Regions from separate parts of the Streptomyces sp. NPDC001970 genome, predicted to be linked through region 1. Evidence: riboswitches for the same ligand, from Rfam matches in the RefSeq annotation. Region 1 holds a riboswitch; each other region holds the start of a gene.

Evidence for each region. Region 1 has a riboswitch for cyclic di-AMP ahead of ACWCP0_RS24585 (M23 family metallopeptidase). Riboswitches for the same ligand answer to the same signal wherever they lie in the genome.
Region 2: linked by a shared signal. The riboswitch ahead of ACWCP0_RS01225 (NlpC/P60 family protein) and the one ahead of ACWCP0_RS24585 (M23 family metallopeptidase) in region 1 are both predicted to bind cyclic di-AMP.
Region 3: linked by a shared signal. The riboswitch ahead of ACWCP0_RS12915 (transglycosylase family protein) and the one ahead of ACWCP0_RS24585 (M23 family metallopeptidase) in region 1 are both predicted to bind cyclic di-AMP.
Region 4: linked by a shared signal. The riboswitch ahead of ACWCP0_RS22445 (M23 family metallopeptidase) and the one ahead of ACWCP0_RS24585 (M23 family metallopeptidase) in region 1 are both predicted to bind cyclic di-AMP.

Annotation. Positions count from the first base shown of each region.
Region 1 covers NZ_JBSFDW010000021.1:129,679-133,883, forward strand. Annotated here, with positions in the region: gene ACWCP0_RS24575 (M16 family metallopeptidase) at 1-255, shown strand, start outside; gene ACWCP0_RS24580 (M16 family metallopeptidase) at 252-1,640, shown strand; cyclic di-AMP (ydaO/yuaA leader) riboswitch at 1,849-2,012, shown strand; gene ACWCP0_RS24585 (M23 family metallopeptidase) at 2,026-2,799, shown strand; gene ACWCP0_RS24590 (GntR family transcriptional regulator) at 2,985-3,668, shown strand; gene ACWCP0_RS24595 (HPr family phosphocarrier protein) at 3,817-4,098, opposite strand.
Region 2 covers NZ_JBSFDW010000001.1:258,441-262,645, reverse strand. Annotated here, with positions in the region: gene ACWCP0_RS01235 (NlpC/P60 family protein) at 1-329, opposite strand, end outside; gene ACWCP0_RS01230 (hypothetical protein) at 594-947, shown strand; gene ACWCP0_RS01225 (NlpC/P60 family protein) at 1,110-2,318, opposite strand; cyclic di-AMP (ydaO/yuaA leader) riboswitch at 2,317-2,480, opposite strand; gene pcrA (DNA helicase PcrA) at 2,700-4,205, shown strand, end outside.
Region 3 covers NZ_JBSFDW010000008.1:114,293-118,497, forward strand. Annotated here, with positions in the region: gene eno (phosphopyruvate hydratase) at 1-587, opposite strand, end outside; gene ACWCP0_RS12915 (transglycosylase family protein) at 942-1,604, opposite strand; cyclic di-AMP (ydaO/yuaA leader) riboswitch at 1,608-1,778, opposite strand; gene ACWCP0_RS12920 (LysM peptidoglycan-binding domain-containing protein) at 2,038-2,976, opposite strand; gene ACWCP0_RS12925 (cytochrome P450 family protein) at 3,126-4,205, opposite strand, start outside.
Region 4 covers NZ_JBSFDW010000018.1:152,852-157,056, forward strand. Annotated here, with positions in the region: gene ACWCP0_RS22440 (alpha-galactosidase) at 1-1,678, shown strand, start outside; cyclic di-AMP (ydaO/yuaA leader) riboswitch at 2,010-2,167, shown strand; gene ACWCP0_RS22445 (M23 family metallopeptidase) at 2,172-3,182, shown strand; gene ACWCP0_RS22450 (SGNH/GDSL hydrolase family protein) at 3,360-4,151, shown strand; gene ACWCP0_RS22455 (STM4011 family radical SAM protein) at 4,112-4,205, opposite strand, start outside.

The DNA of each region.
Region 1 (4,205 bases):
GAGCGCGAGTGGCTGGACCGGCTCGGTACGGTCGCGGGCCGCGCCGACGAACTCTGCCGGTACGCCGTGCTGTTCGGCGACCCCCAGCTGGCGCTCAGCGCCGTCTCGCGGGTCCTCGACATCACTGCCGAGGAGGTCAGGGCCGTCGCCCAGGCCCGGCTGCGCCCGGACAACCGGGCGGTTCTGGTGTACGAGCCCCTCCAGGCCGCCGAGGGAACCGAGGACAACGACGACGAGGAGGGGGCGGACCAGTGACCGACGCTGCCGTGACCATGGAATTCCACCCGCAGCCGCAGGCGGGCGAGGCCAGGCCGTGGGCCTTCCCCGCCCCCGAGCGCGGTGTGCTCGACAACGGGCTGACCGTCCTGCGCTGCCACCGCCCCGGCCAGCAGGTCGTGGCCGTCGAGATCTTCCTCGTCGCCCCGCTGGACGCCGAGCCCGAGGGCCTCGACGGTGTTGCCACGATCATGGCCAGGGCGCTCTCCGAGGGCACCGACAAGCACACGGCGGAGGAGTTCGCCGCGGAGCTGGAGCGCTGCGGCGCCACCCTGGACTCGCACGCGGACCACCCCGGCGTCCGCGTCTCCCTCGAGGTGCCGGTCTCCCGCCTCCTCAAGGCGCTCGGCCTGCTCGCCGAGGCCCTGCGCGCGCCGCTCTTCGCCGACAGCGAGGTCGAGCGGCTCGTGCGGAACCGGCTGGACGAGATCCCGCACGAGACCGCCAACCCGGCCCGCCGCGCCGCCAAGGAGCTGTCCAAGCAGCTCTTCCCGGCGTCCTCCCGGATGTCCCGGCCCCGCCAGGGCAGCGAGGAGACCGTGGAGCGCATCGACTCCGCGGCCGTGCGGGCCTTCTACGAGGCCCATGTCCGGCCCGCGTCCGCCACCGCCGTGATCGTCGGCGACCTCACCGGTGTCGATGTGGACGCCGTGCTCGCCGACACCCTCGGCGCCTGGACCGGTGGCGCGGCCGAGAGCCGTCCCATGCCGCCGATCACCGCCGACGACAGGGGACGCGTCGTCATCGTCGACCGCCCCGGCGCGGTGCAGACGCAGCTGCTCATCGGCCGCATCGGCCCGGACCGCCACGACCGCGTCTGGCCGGCCCAGGTCCTCGGCACGTACTGCCTGGGCGGCACCCTCACCTCCCGTCTCGACCGCGTCCTGCGCGAGGAGAAGGGGTACACGTACGGCGTGCGGGCCTTCGCCCAGGTCCTGCGCTCCTCCGCCGACGGCACGGGCGCGGCCACGCTCGCCATCAGCGGCTCCGTCGACACCCCGCACACCGGCCCGGCGCTGGACGACCTCTGGAAGGTGCTGCGCACCCTCGCCGCGGAGGGCCTCACCGACGCCGAGCGCGACGTCGCCGTGCAGAACCTGGTGGGTGTGGCTCCGCTCAAGTACGAGACCGCTGCGTCGGTCGCGGGCACGCTCGCCGACCAGGTCGAGCAGCATCTGCCGGACGACTACCAGGCGCAGCTGTACACGCGCCTGGCCGGGACCGGCACCGTCGAGGCGACGGCCGCGGTCGTCAACGCCTTCCCGGTGGACCGGCTCGTCACCGTCCTCGTGGGCGACGCGGCCGAGATCGAGGAGCCGGTCAGGGCGCTGGGCATCGGTGAAGTGACTGTTGTCACGGGCTGATTGACCGCCGGTCGGCTCCGGCGCACCCGGAGGGCCCCGTTGGCATCGTGTCAACGGGGCCCTCCCGTATGTCCGTTTTATTGGAGAGGCTGCCTGTCTGGCCTGTGGCATGCACAACAAATCTCCGTGTCCGTTTGGTGATTGAAAGATGTCCGGCTTAGCGTCTTCTGCGCTGTCCGCCGGTTGCACCAGCCGCACCAGCGGCATCGGACAGCCATCGCCGAGTCCCCGTCGGGCGCGAGCCTGGGGAGCCGGGGACCCACATGTCCCCTGGGGTGAATCGGACGCCTTCGCACTCGTGCGGAGGGGCCCGTAGGAGACCTTCCTGCTCCGAACCCGTCAGCTAACCCGGTAGGCGAGAAGGAAGGAAAGGATCAGCCACTACATGGCGTTCACCCGTGCCACCGGGAAGCATCGTGGTCCGAGCCGGCTGACGCGCAAGCGCGCGGGCATCGCCGGAGCCGCGGCCCTCGCCACCACCGGCGTCATCGGAAGCCTCGCCTCCCCGGCGCTCGCCGCCGACACGGAAAGCCCGTCGTTCGAGGACACCGGCCTCACCCAGGCCGTCGCCGCCGACACCACCCTCGCCGAGCAGATCGACGCCCAGGCCGCGGCCCAGCAGTACGAGGCCGACCTGGCCGCCGCCCGCGCGAAGGCCGAGGCCGAGGCGAAGCGCAAGGCCGAGGCCCGCGTCAAGGCGGCCCGCGAGGCCAAGGAGCGCGCCGCCCGCGAGGCGGAGCGCAAGCGTCTGATGTCCTACACGCTCCCGGTCGCCGGCTCCTACGTCAGCACGGTCTACCAGGCGGGCGGCTCGGTCTGGTCCTCCGGCAGCCACACCGGCGTCGACTTCCACGCCCCGTCCGGCACTCCTGTCGTCGCCGTCGGCATGGGCACGGTCGTGGAGGCCGGCTGGGGCGGTGCCTACGGCAACAACGTCGTGATCAAGATGAAGGACGGCACGTACACCCAGTACGGTCACCTGTCGTCCATCGGCGTCTCGGTCGGCCAGACCGTCACCCCGGGCCAGCGGATCGGCCTGTCCGGGGCCACCGGCAACTCGTCCGGCCCGCACCTTCACTTCGAGGCCCGCACGAGCCCCGACTACGGCTCGGACATCGACCCGGTCGCGTATCTGCGCGGCCACGGCGTGAGCCTCTGACGTCCACTTCCGCATCCGTGGGCCCCGGCCCGGTCATGGAGACCGGCCGGGGCTTTCGGCGTATTCAGGCCAAAAGATATCCACGGATTCCGGCAGGCCATCGGAAATTCCGGCCGGCTGCAATAGAGTCACCGAACAGACATCGTTCGACTGGGTTTCGCGCGGATTAAAGGCGGAGGTTCGGTATGCGCATTCCTGCGCGCTCGGTATGCACGGCGATCCGCGACGACATCGTCTCCGGTGTCTTCGAGCGCGGCGGCCGGCTCACCGAGGAGCAGCTGGCACGCCGCTACGGCGTCTCACGCGTCCCGGTGCGCGAAGCGCTGCGGACCCTGGAGTCCGAGGGGTTCGTCGTCACCCGCAGACATGCGGGAGCGTGCGTCGCCGAGCCCACCGAGCAGGAGGCCGCCGACCTGCTGGAGATCCGGATGCTGCTGGAGCCGCTGGGCGCCGCGCGGGCCGCGCAGCGGCGCACGGAAGCCCACCTCAAAGTGCTGCGCGGCCTGGTCAGGCTCGGCCAGGAGCGGGCGCGCCGGGGCCAGGGGGAGGATTTGCGCTCGCTCGGCGGCTGGTTCCACGAGACCCTCGCGCAGGCCTCCGGCAGCCCCGGACTCATCGCGCTCCTCACCCAGCTCCGGCACAAGATCGCCTGGATGTACGCCGTCGAGCAGCCTGCTCAGCCGGTGGAGTCCTGGTCCGAGCACGGTGCGATCGTGGACGCGGTGTCGCGCGGCGACGCGGAGCGGGCGCGGGCGCTCACCGCGATGCACGCCGAGCGGATGGCGGGGGCGCACAGGTTGCGCATCACGACGCGCGGGACGGTGAGGGCTTCGCAACATGCCGTAAACACGGCGAGCGTCCGCAATTAACAAAAGCGCCGTATACAAAGAGGGGCTATTTGAAAGCGGCAGAGCCGCAGACCGGAATTCCCGGTTGCTGCGGCTCCGCCGTTTCCATTTATTTGTCATTACCTGCCGGGGTGCGGGTGCGAGGTCCGTACCCGGGGCGGGGCAGGGGTCAGACCGTCTCGGGGAGCTCCTCGAGACCCTCGGCGACCAGCTTCGCCAGACGGTCGAGGGCGGCGTCCGCGCCGTCCGCGTCCGAGGCGAGGACGATCTCCTGGCCGCCCTCCGCGCCGAGGCCGAGCACCGCGAGCATCGAGGCGGCGTTGACGGGGGTGCCGTCGGCCTTGGCGATCGTCACCGGGACGCCGGAGGCCGTGGCGGCACGGACGAAGATGGAAGCGGGGCGGGCGTGGAGGCCCTCGGCCCAGCCGACATTGACGCGGCGCTCAGCCATGGTGATGCCCTTCAAGTCCTCAGCGGTTGTCTAGACCAGTCTCTCATGTGTGGTGCAGTGCTCGGCAACGGCCGTCGGCCGGCGTCCGGGACACTCGCGGGTGCCCT
Region 2 (4,205 bases), on a different contig from region 1:
TACTGCGCGGTGGCGATCGAACCGAGTGCGTTCCGCGAGGCGTTGAGCCGCTCCGTGCGCCTCGCCGCCTCGTCCCGCAGCTCGTCCAACGACTCACGGGCCCGGTCGGCGGCTTCCTTGGCGCCGTTGTACTTCTCGGTGGCCTCCTCGGCCTCCTGGTACAGCTTGTCGGCCTTGGCCTTCAGCTGCTCGGGCGTGGGGCGGGGCTCCGCGTGTCCGGAACCGTCGAAGGCGGTGGCGGTCGCGGCACCGGCGAGCGCGAGTGTGAGGGCGGTGCGGGCGGCCGGGCCGCCGATCGTGCGCTGCTTGGGTTTGCGGTGCGCTGCCACGAGGGCCAGTCCTTCCGGAGTCCGGCGGTTCGCGCCGTACGGTCCGGCGGCGGGCCGCACAGGGAACGGCCCACCGCCGGATCCATCGGCGTGGTGGCCGGCGTGCCGCCCGGACGTGCGGCGGCGTTGGGGAGTCGGTCACCTGGGGGAGGACGCTAAACCTCCGGGGCGCGGCGAAGTGGTGACATGACTGTTATTGGCAGGAGTCGGCGGGAGTCGGACCGCCGGGGTCGCTTTCGGACCGTACGGCTAGGCTCCCGTGCCATGGACATACTCATCAATGTCTTCGTCGCCCTGCACATCATCGGCATTGCGTCGTTGCTCGGCGGCTTCCTGACCCGGATGAAGGCGATGGGCGAGGGTACGGCGCGCTTCACGCCCGCGATGCTGCACGGCGCCCTGACCATGCTGGTCACGGGCGTGGCGCTGGTGGGGCTGAACCAGGCGGACGACCAGGCGGTCAACAACCTCAAGGTCGGCATCAAGCTGGCGGTGCTGGTGGTGATCCTCGCACTGGTCTACGTCAAGCGGGACGACGAGAAGGTGGGGAAGGGCCTGTTCGGCGCGGTGGGCGGCCTGACGCTGGCGAACATCTTCATCGCCACGTTGTGGACGTGAGTCGGCCGGGGGTCCGGGGGTTGTCCCCCGGGACGGCACGGCATCGCGATGTTGTGGTGTTGTCGACCTGAGCCTGGCGTCCGCGTAAGCCGTTCGCGCAAACACCTCACGCCGCAACGCGCCCTCTTCACAGGGCGCGTTGCGGCGTGAGTGCGAGTGGGTCTACGCGGGGCGGACGCTCCCGTAGATCGGCATGTAGTAGATCGACTCCTCACGGACGTTCGCGCCCGGCTTCGGGGCGTGGATCATCATGCCGTCGCCTATGTAGATGCCGACGTGGCTGATGTCGTCGTAGAAGAAGACCAGGTCACCCGGGAGGAGATCGTTCGTGGCCACGCGCTGGCCGACCTTGACCTGGTCCCACGTGGTGCGGGGCAGGTCGACGCCGGCGGCCTTCCAGGCGGCCTGGGTGAGGCCCGAGCAGTCGTACGAGCTGGGGCCGGTCGCCCCCCACACGTACGGCTTGCCGATCTGGGCGCGGGCGAAGGTGAGGACCTTCTCGGCCTTGGCGGCGTAGGTCCCGGTCCCAGTCCCGGTCCCGGTCCCAGTCCCGGTCCCGGTACCCGTCCCCGTCCCCGTGCTCGTTCCCGTGTCCTGGTTCTGTGCCTCCTGCTGCGCGCGCTCCTGTGCCAGGCGCTCGGCCTCGGCCTCGGCCTCGGCCTTGGCCTCCGCCTCCGCCTTGGCCTTCGCCTCCGCCTGGCGGCGGGCCTCTTCCTCGCGCTCTCGCTCCAGCGCCTCGAGCCGTGCCTTCTCCTCGGCCGTCAGCTGTGACAGCAGCGTCCGCGCCTCGGCGAGCTTCTTCTGGACCTGCTCCTTGCTGGTGCGCAGCGACTGCTGGGAAGCGGTCAGCGTCTCCAGGCTCGTGGTCGCCTTCGCACGCTGCTTCGCCGCCTCCGCCTGCTGGGCCTCGAAGTCGGCGACGGCGCCGCGCTGCTCGTCGGAGAGCCGGTCCATCAGATGGGTCTGGTCGAAGTACGCCTGCGGGCTGTCGGCGAAGAGCAGCGCGGCGGTCGGCGTGACCGCACCGGTCCGGTACTGCGCGGCCGCGTACGAACCGAGCGTGCGTCGGGCCTCGTTCAGCGATTCCGTGCGCTTGGCGACGTCGTCGAGGATCGTGTCCACCTCGCGGCGCTGCTGCGCGGTCTCCTCCTTGGCCCGGTTGTACTCCTGGGTCGCGGTGCCCGCCTGCCGGTAGAGGTCGTCGACCTTCTTCTGGACCTCTTCGATGCTGGGTCTCGGGTCGGCCTGAGCACTCTGGGCGGAGAGGAGGGTGACGCCCGCGAGGGCGGCCGTCGTGAACCCGACGGCGGGGGATTTCGTACGGGGACCTGTACGGGTGCGCGTCTTGCGATGCGACGCCAAGGCCGACATCTCCTTCCGTGGACCGCCTACCGGGTTAGCTGTCGGGTTCGGACGAAACGGAAGGCTGTCCTACGGGCCGAGTTGAGCTGGCCCGATTCACCCCGGTTGTGCATGATGGGTCCCCGGTTCCGAACTTCCTTGAAGAAAGCCCGGATTCGGCGTGGGCTGCCCGATTGGCGTTGGTCACCAAGGGGGTTCGAGCCGCCTGAGCGAGCACGCTAGCCAAACTGTGGTGCCCTTGTGAAGGACGATGCGCGATATGTCCGATACATTTCCGTGACCTTCGCGTGTCGTGGTCGATACGCTACGGAGCGTGCCGGGCCGGATTCGGGACGGTTGTCGCCAAGGCGGCCGCGGGCTGTCAGTGGGGCGGCCTAGACTCGTAGAGCGATGAGCAGCCTCTTTGACGACAGCTTCCTGGCCGACCTCCGGCGCACCTCGGGCCCGGCGGGTCCCCCGCCGCCCGGGCACGACGAGCCCTATGAGCCCGACGAGCACGGCCCCCACGAGGAGGTCCCGGACGACCTCTTCGAGGGGAAGTTCGACGTGCCTCCGGCCAGGGACGCCTACTACCGGGACGGAGCGCCCCGCACCGCCGTGGACCCGGCCGCGCTGCTCGACGGCCTGAACGAGCAGCAGCGTGCCGCCGTCGTGCACACCGGCTCCCCGCTGCTCATCGTGGCCGGCGCCGGCTCGGGCAAGACCAGGGTGCTGACCCACCGGATCGCCCATCTGCTGGCGACCCGCCATGTCCACCCCGGCCAGATACTGGCGATCACGTTCACGAACAAGGCCGCGGGCGAGATGAAGGAGCGCGTCGAGCACCTCGTCGGCCCGCGTGCCAACGCGATGTGGGTCTCCACCTTCCACAGCGCCTGCGTGCGCATCCTGCGCCGGGAGAGCAAGAAGCTCGGCTTCACCTCGTCGTTCTCGATCTACGACGCGGCCGACTCCAAGCGGCTCATGGCCCTGGTCTGCCGCGATCTCGACCTCGACCCGAAGCGCTACCCGCCGAAGTCCTTCAGCGCCAAGATCTCGAACCTGAAGAACGAGCTGATCGACGAGGAGACCTTCGCCGACCAGGCCGATGGGGGTACCTCCCAGGCCGGAGGCTCTGGGGGAGGCTTCGAGAAGACGCTCGCCGAGGCCTACCGGATGTACCAGGCGCGGCTGCGCGAGGCCAACGCTCTGGACTTCGACGACATCATCATGACCACGGTCCATCTGCTCCAGGCGTTCCCGGACGTCGCAGAGCACTACCGGCGCCGGTTCCGCCATGTCCTCGTCGACGAGTACCAGGACACCAACCACGCTCAGTACACACTGGTGCGCGAGCTGGTCGGCTCCGGGTACGAGGACCTGGACCCGGCCGAGCTGTGCGTCGTGGGCGACGCCGACCAGTCGATCTACGCCTTCCGTGGTGCCACGATCCGTAACATCCTCCAGTTCGAGGAGGACTACCCGGACGCGACGACGATCCTGCTGGAGCAGAACTACCGCTCGACGCAGACGATCCTCTCCGCCGCCAATGCCGTCATCGAGCGGAACGAGAGCCGTCGCCCCAAGAACCTGTGGACGAACGCGGGGGCCGGAGCACAGATCACCGGCTACGTGGCGGACACCGAGCACGACGAGGCCCAGTTCGTCGCCGACGAGATCGACCGGCTGACGGACGCGCGCGAGGCGAAGGTCGGCGATGTCGCGGTCTTCTACCGGACGAACGCCCAGTCCCGTGTCTTCGAGGAGATCTTCATCCGCGTCGGCCTGCCCTACAAGGTCGTCGGCGGCGTGCGCTTCTACGAGCGCAAGGAGGTCCGGGACGTCCTGGCCTATCTGCGCGTCCTGGCCAACCCCGAGGACAACGTCCCGCTGCGCCGCATCCTCAACGTCCCGAAG
Region 3 (4,205 bases), on a different contig from region 1:
TTCAGGACCTTCTTGAGGGTGTGGTAGACCTCGGTGCCCCAGCGCAGCGCCTCGGAGAAGGACTCCGCGCCGATCGGGGCGATCATGAACTCCTGGATGTCCACGTTGGAGTCGGCGTGCGAGCCGCCGTTCAGGATGTTCATCATCGGCACCGGCAGGAGGTGCGCGTTCGGGCCGCCCAGGTAGCGGAAGAGGGGGAGGTCCGAGGCCTCGGAGGCGGCGTGGGCGACGGCCAGCGAGACGCCGAGGATGGCGTTGGCACCGAGGGACGCCTTGTTGTCGGTGGCGTCCAGGTCGAACATCGCCTGGTCGATCAGGCGCTGCTCGGTGGCGTCGTACCCGACGAGCTCGGGGCCGATCTGCTCGATGACGGCGAGGACGGCCTTCTCCACGCCCTTGCCCTGGTAGCGGTTCGGGTCTCCGTCACGGAGCTCAATGGCCTCGAACGCACCGGTGGAGGCGCCGGAGGGCACAGCAGCACGGCCGGTGCTGCCGTCGTCGAGGCCGACCTCGACCTCGACCGTGGGGTTGCCTCGGGAGTCCAGGATTTCCCGGGCTACGACGACGTCGATGGACGGCACGAGCATCTCCTTCTGGGATGTGACGCTGAATGTGACGCAAGCGGTGCAGGGTCGCTTCGGCCTTGCGACATGAGCCTATCCGGCCCGGGGGCATCGGCCGGTCGGTGCCCGCCCCGTGGGACGAAAAAGGGAAGGAAACAGACAGAAACCCCGGCCTGGGGGCACCTCCCGCGCCCGCAGGGCTGCGGGGGAGCGTACGGGGGGAAGGTGCGCCGGGCCGGGGTGGCTGGGGGACGGGGGTGCGTGCGTCCGGTGGTCCGCCGGGTCCACCGGGGTAAGGGAGCCCCTAGGGGACTACGGGCGTCCCGGGAGTCCGGGTCGGGGAGCCCCGGAGCCGGGATCGGTCCCGGAGCCGGGCCGTCAGCTCAGGTGGAGCTTCTGGCCGGGGTGAATGACGTCCGCGTCGTCGATGACGTCCTTGTTCAGGTCGAACAGCTTCTTCCAGCCGCCCTTGACGTTCTCGGTCCCGGCGATCCTGCTGAGCGTGTCGCCGGCCTTGACCGTGTACTCGCCGTCGCCCTTCTTGACCGGGGCGGCCGCGCGAGCGGAGCGCGTGGTCGGGGCCTCGGCGCGCTTCGGCGCCGGGGCGGGGGTCTCGGCCTTGGGCGCGGCGGGCTTCGGGGCGGCCTCCGCGGCGCCACCGGTGTACGCGGCGTTGGACAGGCCCACGCCGCAGTGCGGCCACGCGCCCTTGCCCTGGCCGGCGAGGACCTTCTCGGCGACCGCGATCTGCTGCGACCTCGAGGCCTGGTCGGCGGAGGCCGCGTACGCCGTGCCGCCGTACGCGGCCCAGGTGGAGGCCGAGAACTGCAGACCGCCGTAGTAGCCGTTGCCCGTGTTGATGGACCAGTTGCCGCCGGACTCGCACTGGGCGACCGCGTCCCACTCGGAGGCGGTGGCGGCGGACGCCGTACCGGTCACGACGAGCGGCGCGGCTATCGCGGCACCGGTGACACCGGCGAGCGTTGCGAGGCGGATCGCCTTGGACGGGCGGCGGTGCGTGCCCTTGCCGGAAAGCAGCATGAAGTTTCCCCTCACCGACGCCTACGAGGTGAGCTGTCGGGTTCGGGCCAAGTGAGTTGCCCGGCCACGCGCGACCATTGCGCGCGGCTTCACCCCAAGCCGTGACCGTCCCTCATGGGGCGGACGCGGCACCTACCTTGGGTCCCCCGCTCCTGCCTACGGCGCTTGACGCGACGACTGTTCCCTTCGACCGACGGCAGGATTCGGCGTGACGGTCGACGGGGCCCGCGGTGGCGAGCGGTTCAGACCGTAAACGCACTTCTCCCCGATGTTCAAAGTCGAACATCGGGGAGAAAACGCCCTTACCTGCCCTGGACAGATGTCCGTTTTCGCAGGTGGGAGGCGGGTTGACCGGACTTGGCAGACGTAACACGCCAGTTGACCGGAAGAGACTCATGTCTCACTTGCGCAGAAGTGGACATAAGTACCCTAACTACTTCTTCAACTGCTTCTCCTTCAGGCCCAGATCGAGACTCTGGCCAGGGAGGATGAGGTCCGGGTCGGAGCCGACGGTCTCCTGGTTCGCTTCGTACAGAGCGGGCCAGCCGCCGGGCACCTCGTTCGCGTCCGCGATCGCCCACAGGTTGTCGCCGGGGCGGACGGTGTACCCATCTGCCGCAGCAGCGCCGTCTCGTGCCGATGCGTCATCCCGTGAGGCATGTCGACCGGATTCGCGATCATTGACCGAATTGCCCGCCTGATCCTCCTCGGCGGCAGAACCGCGGTGCTTGCCGGAGCCGCCCTCGGCGTCCGCGCCCTCGGTCACGTCCCGGGTGGACGCCGTCGACTCGGGGGTGGCGGACGGCTCGGTGGACGCCCCGCCCGAGGGCTTCCCGGACTGGTTGGGCGCAGGCGAGGCCGGACCGGAGGGCGGGGTCGAGGCGTCGGCCCCGTCGCCGAACGACGGCGGGTCCACCTCCTCGTCCGCCGAGCCGGTCGAGTCGCCCTTGGTGTTCGCGCCGGGCGTCAGCCCGGGGTCGACCTTGGCCTTGCCGCCGTCGATCGCGAGGCCGGTGATCACGGCGCAGCTCGCCCATGCCGACGGGCCCTGGGCGGCGAGCACCTTCTCGGCGACCGCGATCTGCTGCGAACGGCTGGCGAGGTCGGCGCGCGGCGCGTACGCCGTACCGCCGAACTCCTCCCACGTGTCCTGGGAGAGCTGCAGTCCGCCGTAGTAGCCGTTGCCGAGATCGGCGCTCCACATGCCACCGCTCTCGCAGTCCGCGACGCGGTCCCAGGTGGTGGCGTCGGCGGCGGTGGCGGAGCCCGCGCCCAGCAGCGGGATGGCGATGGCCGAGCCGGTCACTCCTGCGGCGACGACGAGGGCGGGAGCCTGGCGGGGGCGGCGGTGTCGACCGTTCCCGGAGAGCATGCGCGTGACCTTCCGTGTGACTGCAGGGGACCGGTGAGCCCCCAGGGGACCGAGGAGTCCCGAGTTGACGGTGAACGTAGCCGCATTCGAACGTCAGTCACAAGTCGATGCAGCGGAGATCACGTGAAAGTCACAGAGTTGATGGGCCGTCAGCTCGTTTGAGAAGTGAACCGAACGGGCAAGGTGCGCAATCCGCGCATGATGAGCCCCCCACGCCACCGCAATTCGGACGGATCGACCGCAAGTTGCAAGTCGGGCAGACGGGTCAGCAGCGTCGCCAGCGCGGTCTGCCCCTCCAGGCGGGCGAGCGGCGCACCGAGACAGTAGTGGATGCCGTGCCCGTACCCGAGGTGCTGGTTGTCCCGGCGCGCAAGATCGAGGACGTCAGGATCGGGGAACCGGTCCGGGTCGCGGTCCGCCGCCGCGAGGACGACGAGGACCGGGTCGCCGACGCCGATGTCCTGCCCGCCCAGGGTCAGCGACTCGGTGGCGAACCGCCACGTGGCCAGCTCCACGGGGCCGTCGAAGCGCAGGAGCTCCTCGACGCCGGTCTCGAGGAGCGTGGAGTCGCCGGCGGCGAGGGACGCCTGGAGCCGCGCCCGCTGCTCCGGATGCCGCAGCAGCGCGTACACACCGTTCCCGATGAGATTGACGGTCGTCTCGAAGCCGGCGAAGAGCAGGATGAAGGCCATGGCGGCGGCCTCGTTCTCGGTGAGGTGCTCGCCGTGGTCGGAGGCCTTGATGAGCCCGGAGATCAGGTCGTCGCCCGGCGCTTCCCGCTTCCGGTGGATCAGCTCGGCCAGATAGCCGCGCATCTTCTTCACCGACCGTGCGACCCCGCCGCGCGGCCCGCCGCCGTGCCGGATCATCATCCCCGCCCAGTCCCGGAAGTCGTCCTGGTCCTCCGGCGGGACGCCGAGCATGTCGCAGATCGCGTAGATGGGCAGCGGGAACGCGAACTCGTGGATGAGGTCGGCCTCTCCCTGAGCCGCGCCGTGCTGTTTCGCGACGATCGTGTCGATGAGCCGGTCCGTCAGCTCCTGTACGCGCGGCGCGAATTCGGCGACGCGGCGCGGCGTGAACGCCTTCGACACCAGCCGGCGGAGCCGGGTGTGGTCGGGCGGGTCGATGTTCAGCAGATGCGTCATCAGCTCCGCCTTGCGCTCGCCCGGGATGCCCGTCTTGCCCTTCGCGTGCGCCGGCTCGTCGTGATGCGCGGGATTCTTGCT
Region 4 (4,205 bases), on a different contig from region 1:
GGGAGCGGCGCTGGAGCTGCTGCGCGCCGACGCCGCCGTGTGGACACTGCCGGGTCGCGACCGGCGCCGGCTCTCGCAGCTGCACGGCCGCTGGGCGGCCGAGTCCCTTCTCGTGCGGTCGGAGCTCACGTACGGCGAGAAGGTGCTCGGGTCGCGTCGCGGGCACACCGGGCACCAGCACCTGCCCTGGGTCGCCGTCGACGACGGTGAGGCCACGGAGGAGACGGGCGAGGTGTACGGCTGTGCGCTCGGCTGGTCGGGATCATGGCGGATCGCCGTCCAGCACCTGCCCGACGGCCGGGTGCAGATCAACGGCGGAGCCGGATACGACGACTCCGGGCTGCTGCTCCTCGCGCCGGGCGAATCATATATTTCGCCCGTATTTGCCGGACTTTGGACGGATGGTGGCTTCGGCGCGGCAAGCCGCGCCTGGCATTCCTGGCAGCTCGCCCATGTCATTCCGGACGCGCGGGCTTCCCGGCCGGTCCTCTACAACTCCTGGGAGGCCACCGGCTTCGACATCTCGGAGGAGCAGCAGCGGGCCCTGGCGCGCCGGGCGGCCGGGATCGGGGTCGAGCTCTTCGTCGTGGACGACGCCTGGTTCGGGCGGCGCACCAGCGACCGGGCCGGGCTCGGCGACTGGACGCCGAATCCGGACCGCTTCCCGCAGGGGCTGAAGCCGCTCGCCGACGAAGTGCACGCGCTGGGCATGCAGTTCGGGATCTGGGTCGAGCCGGAGATGGTCAACGCCGACAGCGATCTCCACCGCGCCCACCCCGAGTGGATCCAGCACCGTCCGGGCCGGGCCCGGACCGAATTCCGCAACCAGCTGGTGCTGAACCTCGCCCGCCAGGACGTCCAGGACCACCTCTGGGAACAGCTGGACGGGCTGCTGGCCTCGGCCCCCATCGACTACGTGAAGTGGGACTTCAACCGCTGCTTCACGGATGCCGGCTGGCCGGGGGAGCCGTACCCCCAGAGGCTCTGGGTCGAGCACGTCGAGGCGCTCTACTCCCTGCTGGACCGGCTGCGGGCGGCGCACCCGGCCGTCGCCTTCGAGTCCTGCTCGGGCGGCGGTGGCCGGATCGACCTGGGGATACTCTCCCGTACCGATCAGGTCTGGACCTCCGACAACACCGATCCGCTGGACCGGCTGGCCATCCAGCACGGCTTCTCGCAGCTGCATCCGGCCCGGGTCATGGCCGCCTGGGTGACGGACAGCCCGAATGTGCAGCTCAACGGCAGGATCAGCTCCCTGCGGTTCCGTTTCGTCAGCGCGATGGCCGGGGTGCTGGGCATCGGCGGCGACCTCGCGCGGTGGAGTGAGGACGAGCTGACCGAGGCCCGCGGCTGGGTGGACCTCTATAAGAAGATCAGGCCGGTCGTGCAGCACGGCGAGCTCCACCGGCTGCGCCCGCCGGAGGGCGGGCTGAGCGCTGTGCAGTACGTGCGCGGCGACGAGGTCATCGTCCTGGCCTGGCTCGAGGCGCAGCGCCACGGGGAGCGGCCGCCCGCGCTCAGGCTGTGCGGGCTCGACCCGGCGGCGGCGTACGAGTGTCTGGACACGGAGACCGTCCACCGGGGTGCGGTGCTGCTGCATCACGGAATGGACACGGGGCTGCGCGGTGATCGCGACGCGGTGGTGCTCCGGCTGAGGCGCAGGTCCGGCCGGATCTGACCCTTCCGCCCTTACGGGCACATCTAGTGGGATTCATGCCTATTGGGGCTTCTGTCCGTATTGAGGCCTTTAGTGGAACACGCCCCGGTTACAAGGGGGATGGGCTCCGTTGCGTGAGCGGGATCATATTCGTGACGTTCTGTTGTCGTGTCCCGCAATCAATTGCCTTTGTCCGCAAGGCAATCACAGATCCGTAATCGACGGAGGGTGACCGGGAATTCCCTGTTGTCGCTACCTGGGTGAATGCCGGGTTAATGAGGTGGCTTGTTCCCGTCGACCGGCTCCCTTAAGTTCGCCGCAATCCGGTCGGACCGCCTAATCCTGCCGCCGACCGGAATACGCACCCACCCCCACGCGTGGCAGGAGCGGGGGACCCAGGTAGAACGCCGACCGGAGTTCCGGACGGCTAGGGGTCAAGCCGCACACCTCGCGGCCGGGCGTCTCCAGCCCGCACCCGACAGCTCACCTCGTAGGCGCCGGAGAGGAATTCGCCATGCCCAAGGGCAAGCATCGTCGTCCGAGGACCAACCCCATCTCGCGCGGATTCGTCGCCGCGGGCACGGGTGGTGCCGCCATCGCACTCCCCCTGATCGGCGCCGCGGGTGCGCACGCCGCGGACACGTCCGCGCCCACCGTCACCCCCGAGCGCGTCGCCACCGTCGCCCAGAAGGCCGCCGCCCCCCAGGCGGACCGGACGGGGAAGGCGGCCAAGACCTACACGGTCGTGTCCGGTGACTACCTGTCGAAGATCGCCGTGGAGCAGGACGTCCGGGGCGGCTGGAAGAAGCTGTACGCGGACAACCGCGAAGCCGTCGGCGAGAACCCGTCGCTCATCCACCCGGGTCTCAAGCTCACGCTCGGCGCCAAGGCCCAGGCGAAGGCTCCGGCCGAGGCCCCCGCCAAGGAGAAGACGAAGGCGAAGGCGTCGAAGGCCGAGGCGCCCGCCAAGGCCGAGGCGCCCGCCAAGGCCGACGCGCGGGCCGAGGCTCCGGCGAAGGCCGAACGCACGCAGGTGCGCGCCGAGTCCGGATCCGGTGCCGCCCAGGCCCCCGCCGGTGCCGCTGCCGCCGCCCCTGCCCCCGCCGCGCAGAGCAACTTCTCCGGCTACTTCGCCCCGGTCGACGCGAGCATGACCACCGCCTACCGCACCGCCGGCGCCATGTGGTCCAGCGGTTACCACACCGGTGTCGACTTCGCGGCCCCCACCGGCACCTCCGTCAAGTCGGTCGGCCCCGGCACCGTCGTCTCGGCCGGCTGGGCCGGCGCGTACGGCAACCAGGTCGTCATCCGGCACGACGACGGCACGTACTCGCAGTACGCTCACCTCTCCCAGCTCTCCATCTCGTCCGGCGAGAGCGTCACCGGCGGGCAGCAGATCGGCCTCTCCGGCTCCACCGGCAACTCCACCGGTCCGCACCTGCACTTCGAGATCCGCACCACCCCGAACTACGGCTCGGACATGGACCCGCTCGCCTACCTCCGCCAGTACGGCGTCTCGATCTGAACCTGACGTAACGTCAGCAGCGTCCGCCGCCCTCCGACCTGACCCGGAGGGCGGCGGGCGTGTGTGTGCCGCCATATTCCCGCTGAGCGGAAAACTGACCAGGTGGTCTATCTCACGCCCCGTCAACCCCTCCCTACGGTGGCGTAGGTCACTTAGCGCCGTGAATGATGTCTCGACGTGGCAGACGATTCGAGATCAAGGGAAAACAGGGCATTCGGGTCGTACGCGGCGATCGGTGACAGCTTCACCGAGGGCGTCGGGGACCCCGGACCCGAGGGTCGGTTCGTGGGATGGGCGGATCGCCTGGCGGTCCTGCTCGACGACCGCGCACCGGAGCACACCTTCCGCTACGCCAACCTCGCCGTGCGCGGCCGCCTTCTCGACCAGATCGTGGCGGAACAGGTCCCGCGCGCAAGGGAACTCGCCCCCGACCTGGTGACGTTCTGCGCGGGCGGCAACGACATCATCCGGCCCGGCACCGACCCCGACGACGTCGCCGAGCGCTTCGAACGAGCCGTCGCCGCCCTCACCTCGGCCGTCGGCACCGTCATGGTGACCACCGGCTTCGACACCCGCGGTGTGCCCGTGCTGCGCCACCTGCGCGGCAAGATCGCCACGTACACCGCGCACGTCCGCGCCATCGCCGACCGCTACGACTGCCCGGTCCTCGACCTCTGGTCGCTCAAGTCCGTCCAGGACAGGCGCGCCTGGGACGACGACCGGCTGCATCTGTCCCCCGAGGGACACACGCGCGTGGCGCTCCGCGCCGCCCAGGTCCTCGGCTTCCACGTCCCCGTCGACCCGGACCAGCCATGGCCCCCGCTGCCGCCGCGCGGCACGCTCGAGGTCCGGCGCGACGACATCCACTGGGCGCGCGAGTACCTCGCCCCGTGGATCGGCAGGCGGCTGCGGGGCGAGTCCTCCGGTGATCACGTGGAGCCGAAGCGTCCTGATCTGCTTCCGCTGTGAACCCTCCCGTTCGCGGCGGCGGGGATCCGCTCCAGGACCCCGCCCGCGAACAGG